Regions from separate parts of the Noviherbaspirillum phoenicis genome, predicted to be linked through region 1. Evidence: predicted binding sites of a transcription regulator. Region 1 holds the regulator's gene; each other region holds the start of a gene.

Region 1 (6,152 bases):
GCCCGTGGCGCCCGCGCGGCCAGTGCGGCCAATGCGGTGCACATAGTCTTCGGGCACGTTCGGCAGATCGTAATTGACCACATGCGGCAACTGGTCGATATCGATGCCGCGCGCCGCGATATCGGTCGCTACCAGCACCTGCAGGCTGCCGTCCTTGAACTCGGCCAGCGCCCGCGTGCGCGCCGACTGGCTCTTGTTGCCATGAATGGCCATGCCGGTGATGCCATCCTTGCCCAACTGCTCCACCAGGCGGTTCGCGCCATGCTTGGTACGGGTAAACACCAGCACCTGACGCCAGTCATGGGCCTTGATCAGATGGGCCAGCAGCGGATGCTTGCGGTCGCGGTCCACCGGGTGAATTTTCTGCGCAATGACCTCCACGGTCGAATTGCGGCGTGCCACCTCGATCATCGCCGGCGAATCCAGCAGGCCGTCGGCCAGCGCCTTGATCTCGTCGGAGAAGGTGGCGGAAAACAGCAGGTTCTGGCGCTTGGGCGGCAATGCGGCCAGCACCTTGCGGATGTCGCGGATGAAGCCCATGTCCAGCATGCGGTCGGCTTCGTCGAGCACCAGGATTTCAATTTTCTTCAGGTCGATCGTGCCTTGCTGCATATGGTCGAGCAGGCGGCCGGGGGTGGCGACCAGGATGTCGACGCCCTGTTTCAGCGTCTTGATCTGCGGATGGATGCCGACGCCGCCGAAGATCACGGCCGACGTCAGCTTCAGGTATTTGCCGTAGATGCGCACGCTTTCTTCCACCTGCGCAGCGAGTTCGCGGGTAGGGGTTAGGATCAGCGCGCGAATCGGCCGTGCGGCCGAGGCAGGCTGGGTACCCGCGCCGGAAAGCCGGTGCAGGATGGGCAGCGTGAAGCCGGCGGTCTTGCCGGTGCCGGTCTGCGCGCCGGCCAGCAGATCGCCGCCGGCGAGGACGGCGGGAATCGCTTGCTTCTGGATGGGGGTGGGGGTGTTGTAACCCTGTTCTGTAACGGCGCGAACAATTGCTTCGGACAAGCCGAGTTCTTTAAATGACATAAAGCTCTATTGGATGGATCGGCCCGCCATGAGCGCCAGTAGCCGGCAGACGGATCGGGAAGTAGGGGTCGGAGTCGACAGCGGCAGCATACTGGCAGTGTGCCGCGGGGCGCAGTATAACAGGCGCGCCAGAGTGGCGCGCCGAAGCAGTGCGTTGGCGTGCTGGATCAGCGGGAGAATGGCGACAGGTGCGCGACCATCTGGGCGAAGATCTTCGGATTGCCGGCGATGATGTCGCCCTTGTACAGATAGTCGGATTCGCCGGCGAAGGTGCCGACGATGCCGCCCGCTTCGGTGATGAGCAGCGAGCCGGCGGCGGCGTCCCAGGGCTTCAGGTTCTTTTCGAAGAAGCCGTCGAGGCGGCCGCAGGCGACATAGGCCAGGTCCAGCGCCGCCGCGCCAGGACGGCGCAGTCCGGCGGTTTTCTCGGTCATGATCTTGAACATCTTCAGGTATTCATCCAGCGCGTCCAGGTTGGAGAACGGGAAGCCGGTGCCGACCAGGGCGTCTGCCAGCCTGTCGCGGCGGGTGACGCGGATACGCTTTTCATTCAGGTAGGCGCCAGCGCCCTTGGATGCGGTGAACAGGTCGTTGCGGCTCGGGTCATAGACCACTGCCTGCGTGATCTGGCCGCGCTGCTGCAGCGCGATGGATACGCAGTACTGGGGAAAGCCATGGATGAAGTTGGTGGTGCCGTCGAGCGGATCGATGATCCACACGTTTTCATTCTCGTCATGCAGGTTGGCCGATGCGCCAGATTCTTCCGCCAGGATCGCGTGATCCGGGTAGGCACTACGCAGCACCTCGATGATTGCCTGTTCGGCGGCCTGGTCGACTTCCGTCACGAAGTCGTTGTGGTTTTTCTCCGTGACCTGCAGTCGGTCGAGGTCGAAGGAGGCGCGGTTGATGATGGCGGACGCGCGGCGGGCGGCTTTGACCGCCGTATTGATCATGGGATGCATAGTGGTTCCGTTAAAATGGCGCATGCCTCGCGAGGCAATGGACCGCATGGAAAGAATATTAATGAGCGATGCGGTCCGGTTGGCTTGGTTCGTACTGCTTGCCAGCCCGTCCGCGAAATTCCCGCTATTTTAAATGAAGCCTTGAAAATCAGTATGTCTCTTTTCCACCGCGTTCGCTTTGTGCTGGTCGAAACCAGTCGTCCCGGCAATATCGGCGCTGCTGCCCGCGCCATGAAAACCATGGGCTTCTCCGAACTCGTGCTGGTACGTCCACGGCGCGACGATGCGCTGCAGGAGGAAGAGGCGGTCGCATTCGCCAGCGGCGCCCAGGATATTCTGAGTGGTGCACGGGTTGTCGAGACGGTCGATGAGGCGCTGGCTGGATGCAATTTTGCGGCCGCGGTCAGCGCCCGCCTGAGGGAATACTCGCCGCCGGTACTCACGCCGCGCGGCATGGCGGCGCATCTGGCGGGGGATGAAAGCCGGCATGCGGCGGTCCTGTTCGGTAATGAGCGTTTCGGGCTGCCTAACGAGGTAGTGCAGCGCTGCAATGTGCTGATCAATATCCCGGCCAATCCCGACTATTCGTCGCTCAATCTGGCGCAGGCCGTGCAGGTGCTGGCCTATGAATGCAGGTTGGCCTCGGTGGGCGACGCGTTGCCGGAGGCAGGCGTCGGATTCCGCGGCGAATCGGCCGACAGGGTGCAGACCGACGGCATGTATGGCCATCTGGAGGAGGCCCTGATTCATCTGGGTTTTCTGAACCCGGCCAGTCCTAAAAAGCTGATGCCGCGCATCAAGCGCATGTTCGCGCGCGGCGGTCTTGAAACCGAGGAGGTCAATATCCTGCGTGGCGTTGCCCGCCTGATTCTCCAGGCCGAGCCAGGAAAGAGAGGGCAGGGTCGGGGTGTGGCGGATGTTGGGCAGCAAGGTGAAGCGCCGTCGAAGGAAAGCGGCGGGCGGCATGGAGGCCAGGAGGAGTAATAGGCGGCGAGCCGGGTATGCTGCCGGGCCATTGACCCGATCGCATAGCGCATCAGCACAAAACGCCCATGGGGGCGGCGCATACCCTATGCAACCTTGTACTGCAGGCTAAATCGGTTACCTGAGCCGGCATGCCAGCTATAACGCGCGTCAACCATGTGGCACGCGCTGGATCGGGTGCCGGTAAGCATGGTTGATTGCTGGTCTGCTGATGCAACGATAATGATCTGGCAATCAGTAACGAAGCGCCGAAACTGCAGCAAGCGAGGATGAGACAAGCGAGGATGAGACAAGCGAGGATGAGACAAGCGGGGATGCCGGGGCCGGGCCGGCCATCGCAAAACCGAAAGCTGGTACCCGCCCCGTGATCCTTGCCTTAACTCCAGGCCCGCAGCAAACCCACCGCCAGGCCTTCCAGTGCGAATTCTTCGCGCCCCGGATGTACACGGATGGTTTCAAAGTCCGGATTTTCCGGAAGAAGCTCGATCACCGAGCCAGACTTCTTGTAGCGCTTCACAGTGACATCATCGCCCAGCCGGGCAACGACGATCTCGCCATTCTTGGCGCTGTCAGCCTTCTTCACCGCCAGCAGATCGCCATCCATGATGCCGGCGTCGCGCATCGACATGCCTCGCACCTTCAGCAGGTAGTCGGGCTTGCTGCGAAACAGCGACGGGTCAACGCTGTAGGTAGCATCGATATGCTCCTGCGCCAGGATGGGGGAGCCGGCAGCCACCCGGCCGACCAGGGGCAGGCTCAGGTGCATGACTGCCGGGTGCGGCGCCGGAACCATGCCGCGCAAGCCGGTTCTGTCGTGGGAGGCGTCCACCAGGCGGATGCCGCGCGACGTGCCCGGCGATATTTCAATCGCGCCCTTGCGGGCAAGGGCCTGCAGATGTTCTTCGGCGGCATTGGCGGAACGAAAGCCCAGTATCTGGGCAATTTCAGCGCGCGTAGGCGGAAAGCCGGTGTTTTCGATGGCATCCTGGATCAGCTTGAGGATCTGTTCCTGGCGGGCGGTAAGTTTGATCATGGAAACACCTGGAATGTAAGAAGCGGGGTGCCGAAATGTAAAGCTGTGTGGAATGACAGCCTGTATTTTTATACAGTGGCTGTGTAAAAGCAAGCGTGTACCCTGTTAATTAAGCGCTTTTAAAGGAAAATATTGCCGAAGCAGTGAATTGGCTTGAGTCGATTCCGGCTTTCTAGTATGATCGCGGGTTTTCCTCTTCCCACACTCGTCTTGACGCCGGGGTGGGCGATTCTTCAATCAGTCCAAAAGGAGTTTTCATGCGTCATTATGAAATCGTATTTATCGTTCACCCGGACCAGAGCGAGCAGGTTCCGGCGATGATCGAGCGCTACAAGGGCATCGTTACCACCCGCGGCGGCGTCGTTCACCGCGTTGAAGACTGGGGCCGTCGCCAGATGGCTTACATGATCCAGAAGCTTGCCAAGGCACACTATGTTTGCCTGAACATCGAATGCGACAGCGAGACCCTGGCCGAAATCGAAACCGGCTTCAAGTTCAACGACGCCGTCCTGCGCCACCTGACCGTCAAGATGAAGCGCGCTGAAACCAGCCCGTCGCCGATGATGAAGGCAGTGCAGAAGGAAGACGCCGCCAAGAGCCACCGCGCTGAAGCCAGCGCCGCCTAAGGCGAGGGATATTCCCGGAGCGTGAACCAGTTTCAGTTTGTTGCAACAATTGCCGAGCGCGAGGTTCTGCGCTACACCCCGGCAGGCATCCCGATCGTTTCCGCCCGTTTGCTGCATGTCTCGCAGCAGACCGAGGCAAGAATAGACAGACGGGTGGAATTTGAAATCGCCGCGGTTGCCGCCGGCGAGATTTCAGGAAGATTCCACAATGCCGACTTGGGCGGAACCTACCGGTTTTCCGGCTTTCTCTCTCGCAAGAGTCGCAACAGTAAAAGCCTCGTGTTTCATGTCAGCGATTTCGAGGCAGTCAACCAACATAGTGATATAGATACAGGAGCCTAAAATGGCATTCGGTAAAAAATTCGACAAGAGCAAGCTCAAGGAAAAGCGCAAGCAGCAAAACCCCCTGTTCAAGCGCAAGAAGTTCTGCCGCTTCACCGCCGCCAAGGTCGAGCAGGTGGACTACAAGGACGTCGACACCCTGAAGGACTTCGTCCAGGAAAACGGCAAGATCATGCCGGCACGCCTGACCGGCACTCGTGCCCACTACCAGCGTCAGGTCGACACCGCGATCAAGCGCGCACGCTATCTCGCGCTGCTGCCGTACACCGACCTGCACAACGCGTAATCGACGACTGGAATAGGAGAAAAACATGCAAGTCATTCTGTTGGATAAAGTCGTCAACCTGGGCAATCTGGGCGACGTCGTTCGCGTCAAGGACGGTTACGCCCGTAACTTCCTGATCCCTAACCGCATGGCACGCCGTGCAACCCAGGCCGCCGTGGCCGAGTTCGAAGTCAAGCGCGCCGACCTGGAAAAGGCTGCCGCCGAGAAGCTGGCAGCTGCCCAGGCCCAGGGTGAAAAGATGAGCGGCCTGACCGTCCAGATTTCGCAAAAGGCTGGCGTTGACGGCCGCCTGTTCGGTTCCGTCACCAATGCAGACGTTGCCGAAGCACTGAGCAAGCAGGGCTTTGCCGTTGAAAAGGTACAGGTTCGCATGCCCCAAGGTCCGATCAAGACCACCGGCGAGCATCCTGTCACCGTTTCGCTGCACACCGACGTGGCCGTCGAACTGACGGTTGCAGTGCAGGGCGAGCACGCCTGATATACGGATACTCATCCGATAAAAAATGCCGGGGATTCCCGGCATTTTTTTTGCGCGTTCCGCCTCTCGGGCAGCTGCTGCGCCGCAGCGGCGCAGCGCCCACCGATTCAGCTGTTGCCTATCATCCGACGCAGGAAGATCTTGAACTGCGCGACTTCCTCGGGCGTGAAGTCACGCAGATGATGGTTCAGCGCATTGATGGCCACCAGCGTCATCTGGTCGGCCAGGCTCTTGCCCTTGTCGGTCAGGCTGACCTGCACCATGCGCCGATCGGCATGACTGCGCAGGCGTCGTATGAAACCCTTTTCTTCGAGCCGGTCCAGCGCACGCGTCATGGCGCCCGTATCGATGGCCATTTCCCGTGCCAGGTCGGCTGCGGTGTCTGCGTGGCCGTGCAGCAGGCGCAGAA
Region 2 (6,152 bases), on a different contig from region 1:
CGATGGCATCGGTACACTGCGCATCCTGGAAGCCATTCGCATCCTTGGCCTGGAGCAGAAGACGCGCTTCTATCAGGCATCGACCTCAGAGCTATATGGTCTCGTTCAGGAAGTGCCTCAGACAGAGAGGACGCCGTTCTATCCACGCAGTCCCTATGCAGTCGCCAAGCTTTATGGCTACTGGATCACGGTAAATTACCGCGAGGCGTATGGCATGTATGCGTGCAACGGCATCCTGTTCAATCATGAAAGCCCGCTTCGCGGGGAGACGTTCGTCACCCGCAAAATCACGCGCGCCCTTGCCCGTATCAAGCTGGGCCTGCAGGCATGTCTGTATCTTGGCAATCTGGATGCATTGCGTGACTGGGGCCATGCGAAGGACTATGTCGAGATGCAATGGCTTATGTTGCAGCAGGCGCAGGCGGATGATTTCGTCATCGCTACTGGCATGCAGTACAGCGTGCGTGACTTTGTCAACGCGGCGGCTGAGGCGCTTGACATGCCGATCCGCTGGAAGGGAAGCGGCGTTGGGGAAGCTGGCGTGGATCGCCACGGAAAGGAAGTGGTAAAAGTTGACAGCCGCTATTTCAGACCTACTGAAGTCGCCACCTTACTCGGCAATCCAACCAAGGCACGCGAAAGGCTTGGATGGACGCCGCGCACGAGTTTCCACAAACTGGTGGCGGAGATGGTCATGGAGGACCTGAGGAGCGCCTCTCGTGACGAGCTAGTAAAAAAGAACGGCTATCCTGCATACGATCATTTTGAATAGGTCCACCATGCACAAGAACGCAAAAATCTATGTTGCGGGCCATTGCGGCATGGTCGGCTCGGCTATCGTGCGCAGACTGAAGGCAAGAGGTTACGATAACCTTCTCTTCAGGAGGCGCGAGGAACTTGATTTGCTGAATCAGCATGCGGTGCGGGCATTCGTGCTGTCGGAAAAACCGGATTTCATTTTCCTCGCCGCCGCGAAGGTAGGCGGCATACATGCCAACAATGTCTATCGCGCTGATTTTATCTATCAGAACCTGGTGATCGAAACAAACGTGATTCAAGCGGCGCATGAAGCGGGTGTGAGCCGTTTGCTGTTTTTGGGATCGAGCTGTATTTATCCCCGGGACTGTGCGCAGCCGATTCGCGAGGAGTATTTGCTCACCGGTCCGCTGGAGCCAACGAACGAACCCTATGCGATTGGCAAAATTGCCGGCATCAAGTTGTGTGAGAGTTACAAATCCCAGTATGGGCGTGAGTATGCCGCAGTGATGCCAACCAACCTGTACGGCATCGGCGATAACTATAACCTGCAGGCCAGCCACGTCCTGCCGGCGCTGATACGCAAGGTGCATCTCGCACGTCTGGCAATGGAAGGCGATATTGCGGGTATCCGGCGCAATGAACGGCGTTACGGTCGGATTCCCGACGAGGTACTCTCCAGCCTTGGCTGCGAGCGCGACAACAGCCAGCTTGTGGTCGGTCCGGGCGCAGCCGGGTCGAAAGCGTCGATCATTCTTTGGGGTAGTGGAACACCGCGCAGGGAATTCTTGTTTGTCGACGACCTTGCCGAGTGCTGTGTTCATCTGATGGAAACCGGCTATGCCGGACCGCTGCTCAATGTAGGTACGGGCATTGACCTGTCCATCCGCGAACTGGCTATGATGGTGATGCGGGTAATCGGCGTAGAGGGTTCACTTCAGTTCGACAGCAGCAAGCCTGATGGCACGCCAAGAAAGCTGCTGGACGTATCACGGCTGGCCGACACCGGATGGAATGCTCATACCAGCCTTGAGCAGGGCATCGCGATTGCCTACCAGGACTTCATTGCGCAAGAGACGTCAGTTAATGAAATGCAATCGCGCGCTGGCGAATCACCCGACCGGCTCACCCGGGCGCTTTGAGGCCCGGCGTTAACCCCGATGTGGAGTGCATCCATGAAATGACCGGCTCAGCCCGGCCCACCAAACAGCTCGGCCAGCGCGCGCCGCAGCCAGACATTGCCCGCATCCGCATGAAAGCGCTCATGCCAGTGCTGCTTGACCGCGTAAGAGGGCAGCGCCACCGGCGGCGCCAGCAGGCGTATCGCTTCCTGCGACGCCAGCGTGTTGCCCAGCCGCCGCGGCACGATCACCATCAGCTCGGTCTGCGCCACGATGCGGGCCACGCCCAGGAAGCTGGGCAGACGCAGCACCACTTCCCTCTGCAGGCCCTGCTGCGCCAGCGTCCTGTCAACGATGGAATGGCCGGTGCCGGAACTGCCGACCACGATATGGGCTTCCTTCAGGAAGGCGGCCTTGCCCAGTCTTTCACCGATGCGCGGATGGTTCTTCGCCGCCAGGCAGACGAAGTCCTGGGTGAACAGCGTCTGCTGATAGAAGCCCGCCTCCAGGTCGGGCATGAAGCCGACCGCGATGTCGGCTTCGCCGCTTTCCAGCCGGCGCGGGCTGTCAGTGGAAATCTTCTCGATCTCGATATGCACGCCGGGCGCCGCCTTGCGCAAATGATTGAGCAGCGTGGGCAGCAGCACGATCTCGCTGATGTCTGTGATCAGCAGCCGGAACACGCGGCGCGCGCTGGCCGGGTCGAAGGCTACGCGGGCGCCACGGGTGCGTTCCAGCATTGCCATCGCGTCGCGCAGCGCCGGATAGATCTCGCTGGCGAACGGCGTCGGCTCCATGCCGCGCGATGTGCGGCAAAACAGCTTGTCGCCATAATGCTGGCGCAACTTGTTGAGCGCGATGCTGGCCGTGCCCTGCGCCATGCCGCGCCGCTCGGCCGCGCGGGACACGCTGCCGGTCTTGTAGATCTCGTCGAACAGGTTGAGCCATTCCAGGTCCAGCTTGGCCATGCCGCTTCCTTCCGCCACCATTATTGAAAAATGCAATCCGGCATATTAAGTCACGCGCTTGACGGAATAATAGGGCAGGCAGAAACTCGCTCTCCATTCAGCCAGCAACGCAAAGCCGCTTCCCGCGGCGATTGGAGACAACATGCAGCAACGATCCGGATCTCTTCCCGTACTAATCGCCGGCGGCGGCATCGGCGGCCTGGCGGCCGCGCTGGCGCTGGTGCGCCAGGGCTTTGTGGTCAAGGTGTTGGAACAGGCGGCGCAGCTGGGCGAGATCGGCGCCGGCATCCAGCTCGGGCCGAACGCGTTTTCCGCGTTCGACGCGCTGGGCATCGGCGAGAAGGCGCGCGGCCGGGCGGTTTATACCGACGAAATGGTGATGCATGATGCGCTCGATGAAAGCCTGGTCGGCCGCATTCCCACCGGCGAGGCATTCCGCCAGCGCTTCGGCAACCCGTATGCGGTGATCCACCGTGCCGATGTCCACATGTCGCTGCTGGAAGGCGTAAGGGAATCGGGCCTGGTGGAACTGCAGACGTCCACTGCGGTGCAGCGGGTCGAGCAGGACGAAACCGGCGTCACCGTCTACGACGGCGCCGGCAACCGGCACCGCGGCCTGGCGCTGATCGGCGCCGATGGCGTGAAGTCGGCGGTGCGGCGGCAGTATGTCGGCGACGAGGCGCGGGTGTCGGGCCACGTGGTCTACCGCGCCGTGGTTGACCGCGAAAACTTCCCGGCCGACCTGCGCTGGAACGCCGCCAGCATCTGGGTCGGACCCAACTGCCACCTGGTGCACTATCCGCTGCGCGGCGGCGAGCAGTACAACGTCGTGGTGACCTTCCACAGCCGGGAGAAGGAGGAGTGGAGCGTGCGCGAAGGCAGCCGCGAGGAGGTGCAGAGCTATTTCGAGGGCATCTGCCCGAAGGCGCGCCAGCTGATCGACCTTCCCAGGGACTGGAAACGCTGGGCCACCGCAGACCGCGAGCCGATCGCCCAATGGAATTTCGGCCGCGTTACGCTCTTGGGCGACGCCGCCCATGCCACGCTGCAATACCTGGCCCAGGGCGCCTGCATGGCGCTGGAAGACGCGGTCACGCTGGGCGAAGCGCTGCGGGTGCAGGACAACGACATCGGCAAGGCATTCGACCTGTATCAGCGCTCACGGGTAGCGCGCACTGCGCGGGTGGTGCTGTCGGCAAGGGAGATGGGCCGCATCTTCCACGCCAAGGGCGTGGAGCGCCTGGTGCGCAACGACCTGTGGAAGGGCCGCACGCCGGAACGCTTCTACGACGCGATGGAATGGCTGTACGGCTGGAATGTGGGGAACTGCCTGGCGGACAGGTAAGGGCAGGGCGGGCCGGCCAGGAGAACCTGCGCGGTTGCCCGGCAGGCTGTTTCCGCCAGGCTGGCACGGGACGGCGTCCCGCGCCAGCCTGGCCGCCGCGCTTACTTCGTTTCTTCCAGACCGCGGCCGGTCTTGTGCTGCAGTTCATCGATGCGCTTGGATGCATCGGCCTTGCTGAGCGTCTCGTCCATCTCCACGCCGGCTTCTTCCGACAGGGTTTTCAGATAGGACTTCTGCGCCCCAGTCATGGGCTCGTCGCCGGTGGTCCAGTCCTTCGGGTCTTTCACCATATTGCTGTGGTCGGCTTGGTCTTGGGTGTGCTTGTCCATGTGATTCTCCGGATTACTGTTTATATGTACAGTATTCGAGGGGTGGGGGCGGTGAAAGTTCCAGGGTTTTTCCGGAAATATGCGTTTTTATGATTAGTCTGGCATCTGAACAGTTGTCTTCAAAAGTGATGCAAATTTATACAGATTGTGTTGCGCCACAGCGTGCTTCGCCGGTGTTAGTGCCTTGCGCAAGGTCTCCCGGTCCCGCCTGGCCTACCGTTTCTCAGACAGCAGGAAGAGCCGGCGCGCCCTTGCTCCGCTGTGCTTGATGCCGCAAGGAATCTCGGGCACGGCTTTTGCGATAGGAGCGGCGCATCCGATTACGGATGCCTGACCTTATCCATCCAGAGGAGACAACAATGCACCCTAAGCTCAAAAAATCGTTATGCGCGATGTTCGTGCTCGGCGCCGGCGCAGCCCATGCGCAGACCGCCGTCAATGTGTATGGCATCGTCGACGCCGGCATCGTATCGGTGAACAACCAGCGTGCCGCATCCGGCAACACCGGCAGCGTGACCGGCCTGAGCTCGGGCGGCATCAGCCCCAGCATCTTCGGCTTCAAGGGCAGCGAGGACCTCGGCGGCGGACTAAAGGCCAACTTCAACCTCGAAGGCCATTTTCTTTCCAACTCCGGCGCCGGCAGCCAATGGGGCGGCCTCTTCGGCCGTCAGGCCAACGTCGGGTTTTCCAGCAACCTGGGCACCGTCGCGTTGGGCAAGCAGTATTCCCCCGCGGTGCTGGCCTACGCTTCCACCGACCCGCGCGGCCTGAAGGAAACCTTTTCCGGCTTGCTGTCGTGGGCGCTGACGCAAGTCCCGCTCAACACCGGCGCCGCCGCCGCGCCGGCCAACTCAACCTCTGTGATCGACGTGTTCGTGGCCAATGCGATTTCGGTCGGCACCAAGGTCGGCGACCTGAACCTGAACGGCTCCTACAGTTTCGGCGAAGTCGCCGGCTCCAGTACGGAGAACCGCACCATTGCGCTCGGCGCCACCTACACCGGCCCGCTGACCCTGTCCGCCGCCTACCAGGCCGACAATGGTCGCAGAACCGCCACCGCCGGCGGCAGCGGCGTCCAGACCAGGAAATACAGCGTCGGCGCCGGCTACACCCTGGGCGACGCCACCCTGACCGCCAACTACCTGGACAACGAGAATACCAACCCGGCCAACGACGCCCGCCTGGCCCGTTACCAGGTCACCGGCCTGGGCCTGAACTACCGCACCGCGCCAAACAATGCCGCCACCTTGGCGTTCTACTATTCAAAGAACAAGGAGGGCAGCAACGACAACTCCAGGACCCTGATCCTGAGCGACGACTATTCCCTCTCCAAGCGCACCACGCTGTATGCGCTGGTGGCAGGCGTGAAGGCCGGCAGCGGCTATACCTTTGGCTCGCCGTTCGGCGTGGCCAATGACAAGGTGCTGCTCGGCGCGGCGGACAAGAGCACGACGGCGTTCCAGGTGGGCGTGAGGCACACGTTCTAAGCTAAAAACTTCGCCAAGGGCCTGCGCATCTACCGGATGACAGGCCCGGCCCATCGCCGCGCGGCGCAGTCCCGAACCCGACTAGCAGCGCAGGTCGAACTGCCGCGATTGCACGCGCGATTTGTCGGCCTTTATCCAGTCCTGCG
Region 3 (6,152 bases), 830 kb from region 1:
GCCTCTGTGTAGCGCATCGCCGCCGCGCCGTCGCCGTCGCGCGAGCCGAAGTTGCCCTGGCCGTCGATCAGCGGGTAGCGCAACGAGAAGTCCTGCGCCATGCGCACCAGCGCGTCGTAGACCGACTGGTCGCCGTGCGGATGCAGCTTGCCCAGCACATCGCCGACCACCGCGGCCGACTTGCGCGGCTTGGCCGCGGCCGACAGGCCCAGCTCGTGCATCGCATACAGGATGCGGCGCTGCACCGGCTTCTGGCCGTCGCAGACATCGGGCAGGGCGCGGCCCTTGACCACCGATACCGCGTAGTCGAGATAGGCGCGCTCGGCAAAGGTGGCCAGGGTCAGCGATTCGCCGTCATTGGCGGGCGCGGCTTCAAACAGATTGGCTTGTTCAGTCATGTCGTTGTCAGGCTTATTGATTGTTTGCCGGCCGGGTCGGCAGGTTGCCGCGGCCAGGCAGGGTCAGGGTGACCCGGTTGCCTGCGCCGGCAGGCTGGTCGGCCTTGGCGGGCGCAGCGGGCACCGGGTTGTAGAGCTGGTAGAACTGGGTCACCAGCTTCACGTAATTACGGGTTTCCGGGTAAGGCGGAATGCTGTTGCGGTACTTCTGCACCGCGCCCTCGCCGGCGTTATAGGACGCCAGCACCAGCGCCAGCTGGTCGGGAAACAGGCGCATCAGGTCGCGCAGGTAACGCGCCGCCAGGCGGATATTGGTCTTCGGGTCAAACAGCTTCTCGGTGAGGCTCTTGCGCTGGTCGCCCTGCAGGCCATAGCGTTCGGCAGTGGCGGGCATGACCTGCATCAGGCCGATTGCGCCCCTGGGCGACACCGCGTCGGGATTGAAGCCCGACTCGGCCGCCATCACCGCCTTCAATAGCGGAAGCTCCACCGCAAACTCATGCGCCGCCTGCGCCAGCAGCGGCTCGAAGCGCTTCAGGTTGGGATGCTGCGACAGGTAGCGCTGCAAGCCATCGGCCGGCACGGCCTGCGGCGCCGGCGCGGTCAGTTCGCGCGAATCGAACGCGCCGTCGCCGCGCATGAACAGCTGGTAGCGCTCATCGAGCTTGTCGGTAGCGAAGTGGGCATTGCCGTCGGCATCGATATAACCGTAGATGTCGGCCCGCGCGAGCTGTGTCGCGCAGGCCAGCGCCATTCCGCAGAGCAGCGCGACCCATCGCATCAGATATCGGCCTCGGCTTCGTTGCCATGCTCTTCCAGCCAGAGCCGGCGGGCCGACGCCTCGCCTTTGCCCATGAGCATGTTGAAGCGTGCTTCCGAAGCCTCCAGGTCGAAGTCGCCCAGCGACACCGGCAGCAGGCGCCGGGTGTCCGGGTTCATCGTGGTTTCCCACAGCTGTTCGGCATTCATCTCGCCCAGGCCCTTGAAGCGTGAAATCGCCCAGCCGCCCTCCTTGATGCCGTCCTTGCGCAGCTTGTCCTCGATCGCCGTCAGCTCGCCGTCGTCCAGCGCATACAGCTTCTGCACCGGCTTCTTGCCGCGCGCCGGCGCATCCACCCGGTACAGCGGTGGCCGCGCAACGCAGATATGGCCGCGGTCGATCAGCTTGGGGAAATGGCGGAAGAACAGCGTCAGCAGCAGCACTTGGATGTGGGCGCCGTCGACGTCGGCGTCTGACAGGATGCAGATGCGGCCATAGCGCAGCCCGGACAGGTCGGGGTTGTCATGCTTGCCGTGCGGGTCGACGCCGATCGCCACGGCGATGTCATGGATCTCGTTGTTGGCGAACAGCCTGTCGCGCTCGGTCTCCCAGGCGTTGAGCACCTTGCCGCGCAGCGGCAGGATGGCCTGGAATTCCTTGTCGCGGCCCATCTTGGCCGAGCCGCCGGCCGAGTCGCCCTCGACCAGGAACAGCTCGTTGCGGGAGACGTCGCTCGACTCGCAATCGGTCAGCTTGCCCGGCAACACCGCCACGCCGGAGGACTTCTTCTTTTCCACTTTCTGCGCCGAGCGCAGCCGGGTCTGGGCCTGGCGGATCACCAGCTCGGCCAGCTTCCTGCCGTAGTCCACATGCTGGTTCAGCCACAATTCCAGCGGCGGCCGGCAAAAGCCCGCCACCAGGCGCACCGCGTCGCGCGAATTCAGGCGCTCCTTGATCTGGCCCTGGAACTGCGGGTCCAGCACCTTGGCTGACAGCACGAAGGAGGTGCGGGCGAACACGTCTTCCGGCAGCAGCTTCACGCCCTTGGGCAGCAGCGCATGCATCTCGACGAAGTTCTTCACGGCGCCGAACAGGCCTTCGCGCAGGCCAGACTCATGGGTGCCGCCGGCCGGCGTCGGGATCAGGTTCACATAGGACTCGCGCATCACGTTGCCGTCCTCGGTCCAGGCCACCACCCAGGCCGCGCCTTCGCCTTCGGCAAAGCCCTCGGCATCGCGGCCGGCGTATTGCTCGCCCTCGAACAGCGGGATCACCAGTTCCGCATTCGAGCCCTGTGCCAGCGATTCGGTCAGGTAGCCGCGCAGGCCTTGGTCGTATTGCCAGGTCTGGTTCTCGCCGGTGCGCTCGTGAACCAGCGTGACTTTCACGCCAGGCAGCAGCACCGCCTTGGAGCGCAGCAGGCGCTGCAGCTCGGCCTGCGGAATCGCGGAAGAGTCGAAATACTGGGGATTGGGCCAGGCGGTGACGCGGGTGCCGGATTTCTTGTCTTCGCGGGTCGGTGAACGGGAGGTCAGTGGCTCGACCAGGTCGCCGTCGGCAAAGGCGAGCTGATGGACCTTGCCCTCGCGCCAGACCGTGATTTCCAGGCGCGACGACAGCGCATTCGTGACCGATACGCCAACGCCATGCAGACCGCCGGAGAACGCATACGCGCCGCCGCTGCCCTTGTCGAACTTGCCGCCGGCATGCAGCCGGGTGAACACGATCTCGACCGTTGGCACCTTTTCCTCGGGATGCAGGCCGACCGGAATGCCGCGACCGTCGTCATCGACGCTGATGCCGCCATCGGCACGCAATGTCACCACGATGTTGCGGCAATGCCCGCCGAGCGCTTCGTCGGAGGCGTTGTCGATGACTTCCTGGATGATGTGCAGCGGGTTCTCGGTGCGGGTGTACATGCCGGGCCGTTGCTTGACCGGCTCCAGGCCTTTGAGGACGCGGATCGATGATTCGCTGTAGTCGGAAATTTGGTTCTTTTTGGTTGCCATTCGGTGGGAAGCAGTGAAAGACAGGGAAGCGCCGGGTCCGGCGAACTGGACTTGCCGGTGCAAAATGCCTGCATTCTAATGAAATACAAGGCTTGGGGCGAACTTCGAATTTGCTGCGGCGTTGTACCAGAATGGAATTATAGCAAAAAGACTGTGCTTTTATACAGTAAAACTGTTGTATGTTGTGTATGACGTGCGAAGGAGGAAGGCAAGCAAATGAATTTACCAACGCTAGATGATTGGAAAGGCCGGCGAAAAGGTTGGGAGAAGCAATCGGCAACCCGTGCGTCGGGTTGCCTTGTGGTTCAAGTTCCCAGTGAAGGAGGAGGAGCCTTTCCTTGGTCGATCGATATGTGGGGGAATGCAACTTCAAATATCAGCGGCTTTTCATGTTTGAAATATCTTTTTACTGACTCACTGACCTCCTTATGCGATCCAGTTGTCACTACTTCAAGATTGCGCAGGGAGGCATAATCCTTGCTCTTGGTGGATTTCTTCTTACTCAGGTGAACAATCGTTGCGTCCGCCTGATAGGACAGGGGGTCAACGATCAGTATGCAGTCCGGCTCCATGCCAATGGCAACCAGACGTTCGTTCAAATATTTTCTGAGGAATTTTGCCAAGATAGGAAAGTGAGTGCAGCATAGCCAGATTGAACTAGCGTTCAGCGGAATTTGGTAGGCGTAGGTTTTGACCGCAAATAAAAAAGCCTCATGGTCAGGATGGTTGGGATCATGGGCGCCGTTGTTGACAAACGTTGCCCAGTCATCCTGGGGCCTTTTATCCCTGTTGCCACACCCGATTACCGTGACGAGAGGCGCTACCTTTCCCTGCTTTTCGGCCAAGATCTCGATCGCCCGGGGATAGGCATGGGATTCAGCCGTGGCCTGCGTGGCAAGCAGTACGGGGCGGGCGCCGCCTTCATCGAGGATTGCACCTGCCACGGTTGCTATCAGATCGATGATCTCAACCTTGTAATGCAAATCCATTTCGACGAGCCATTTTTCAACGACAGCCTTGACGCGATCCAGCCCTACGGTGCAGGCGGTGTTGCACACCATGACGATTGCGTCTCCCTGGAGAGACGCACAGAAGGCAAGCCCGTTGACGACGACGCTGAATAATTCGTCGGGTAAAAATCTGCCGTAAGGGCGCTTCTCGTGATCAGCCACGGCCTGAACCTTGACATGAAAATTCGAACGGGCCCTCATATAGTCCAGAAAATCTTCCGTTGCGATCAGAACGCCATCGCTCGAATCAAACAGGGTTACATGGCGGATTTCAGGGCCGTAAAACTTGATTTTCTCGAGCGAGGCCGGCCACATCACATGGCTGGCATCGATCACATCATGGATCGATTTGAGGATCTGAAGTGTGGGATGGTCCTCAGCGATCCTGGCAGGCGCGGCTGCCTGCCAGGGAGGGCGTGGCTTGCTCATCTTGCGCAATACAGGCGCTTGCAGTTTCATGTCTTCAATCTTTTCGGCAGCGATGGAGAGCAACCGCTGCACCTGCGCGGTGCTACAGGCTTCAAGATCTGTGCACGCCGTGCTGACCAGTTCCATCAGCGACAGCGTTCCGGCAATGACATCCGGCAGAACCAGTGAGTGGCTCGCCGACACGGTGGTACGAAGGTCATCATCCTTCTGACTGAAATTCGCCACTGATTCATTCGCCGGATAGCCAGCGCTATTGATCCCGCTGCAGAGCGCGATGGCTTCCATTTTCTGCGCATTCTGGAGATTCAGAGCCTGATCAAATGCGACATTCGATAGCGCAATCGGACGTCCCATCTCGTCAAGATAATCACCATCCCTATTGCGTCCGGGTATATCGATGTACAAGGTCACGTCTGGCTTGCGGCTGGTGACCTGCCTGAACAAGGTGGAAAGCAGGGTGCCGTTGACCTGATTGATGGGAAGGTAGGTCATAAATTTCCCGCATTTCTCGTCGAGTGCGGTCAGCAGCAGTTGTATCAATCGCTTGTTCGGTTCGTCGCTCACGATGATCGCGACCTTATGGCATTTGTAAAGGGTATAGGCCGCGATCGCTGCGCTGACAGGACCTTCAACCGTCAGTTTTCCTTCGGCCGTGTTACGGCCACAAAATATCATCACCTTTTCCGCATTCGCTATCCTGTGAAAGATCGGCAAGAAATTCTTCTTCAGTAACGCTTCGCACTCTTTCTTCAAGTGCGCTTTCCCGACAGGGAAAGGGCGTGATAGAAGTTGCTCTCCCACCCCTTCGATCAAAGTCTGGGCGGACTTTTTGTATTTTTTGGGAAGCTCGTGGTCGCTTGCTTCCGGCGGTGGGTATGTTTCGCCCCTTTCCAGGATCGCGGTTCGTATTTCCTCGCCAAGATCAACCTTTGGCGTATCGGAATAGATTAATGAGCTTGAATGAAATTGGCGTCTCGGAGCCGGTGACGCCAGCTCACGCCGGTCAGTGAAGGCGGATGGAATGCTACGTGGCCGCGCCAGGAATCTGGCGGCAGTCGGCATCGTTGACGGATAGTGGTTCCGGCAGGCCGGGATGGGATGGATGCCTCTTGCAATGATGGTCCTTAGCATATGCATTCCTCGAATCTAGCGTTGTGCTGCGTTCATGTAATGTGCCCGCGCCGTCAGTCGAATGACGCAACAGCGGACAAGCGAATTCACCTTGCTGAAAAAACGTCGTACAGCCGTTGCACGAATAGGCGCAGTCGCAACCGCCGTCTGCGTCAATGCCAGAACCCCGATGGGTAAGTCCACAGTGGGCATCAGTTTTCCCCTCGATCATCCTTCGGCGTTGGCCGTGTTCTGGGCGAAGGAGCGGGCAGGATGGTTACGTTCGGAAAGTTGACTGTGAACAGGGGCACACCCTCTTTTCCGATATGGACGCGCGTTGAAGCGGCCACTTCTTCCTTGATCCCAGTGGTCAGTACGCGCAAATTCTGAATAGCCCGGTAGTCCTTGTTTTCGACCGGTTGCTGTTCCTCGAGGA

The links. The regulator LexA, encoded in region 1, represses DNA repair genes until DNA is damaged. The targets are predictions, from matches to a motif close to ACTGTATNNNNATACAGT.
Region 2: the regulator LexA is predicted to act here: its motif matches at 4,535-4,552, upstream of ABC383_RS28020 (DUF3072 domain-containing protein).
Region 3: the regulator LexA is predicted to act here: its motif matches at 3,318-3,335, upstream of ABC383_RS05300 (DNA topoisomerase IV subunit B).

The regions. Positions count from the first base shown of each region.
Region 1 covers NZ_JBDFLX010000001.1:324,498-330,649, forward strand. The annotation lists gene ABC383_RS01450 (DEAD/DEAH box helicase) at 1-1,032, opposite strand, end outside; gene ABC383_RS01455 (inositol monophosphatase family protein) at 1,200-1,994, opposite strand; gene ABC383_RS01460 (RNA methyltransferase) at 2,148-2,978, shown strand; gene lexA (transcriptional repressor LexA) at 3,355-4,011, opposite strand; gene rpsF (30S ribosomal protein S6) at 4,269-4,637, shown strand; gene priB (primosomal replication protein N) at 4,659-4,979, shown strand; gene rpsR (30S ribosomal protein S18) at 4,981-5,265, shown strand; gene rplI (50S ribosomal protein L9) at 5,291-5,743, shown strand; gene ABC383_RS01490 (MarR family winged helix-turn-helix transcriptional regulator) at 5,851-6,152, opposite strand, start outside.
Region 2 covers NZ_JBDFLX010000005.1:560,404-566,555, forward strand. The annotation lists gene gmd (GDP-mannose 4,6-dehydratase) at 1-772, shown strand, start outside; gene ABC383_RS28005 (GDP-L-fucose synthase family protein) at 780-1,898, shown strand; gene ABC383_RS28010 (LysR family transcriptional regulator) at 1,946-2,845, opposite strand; gene ABC383_RS28015 (3-hydroxybenzoate 6-monooxygenase) at 2,988-4,190, shown strand; gene ABC383_RS28020 (DUF3072 domain-containing protein) at 4,292-4,519, opposite strand; gene ABC383_RS28025 (porin) at 4,879-6,006, shown strand; gene ABC383_RS28030 (hypothetical protein) at 6,088-6,152, opposite strand, start outside.
Region 3 covers NZ_JBDFLX010000001.1:1,153,874-1,160,025, reverse strand. The annotation lists gene parC (DNA topoisomerase IV subunit A) at 1-398, opposite strand, end outside; gene ABC383_RS05305 (lytic transglycosylase domain-containing protein) at 412-1,179, opposite strand; gene ABC383_RS05300 (DNA topoisomerase IV subunit B) at 1,179-3,167, opposite strand; gene ABC383_RS05295 (glutamate cyclase domain-containing protein) at 3,473-5,737, opposite strand; gene ABC383_RS05290 (glutamate cyclase domain-containing protein) at 5,929-6,152, opposite strand, start outside.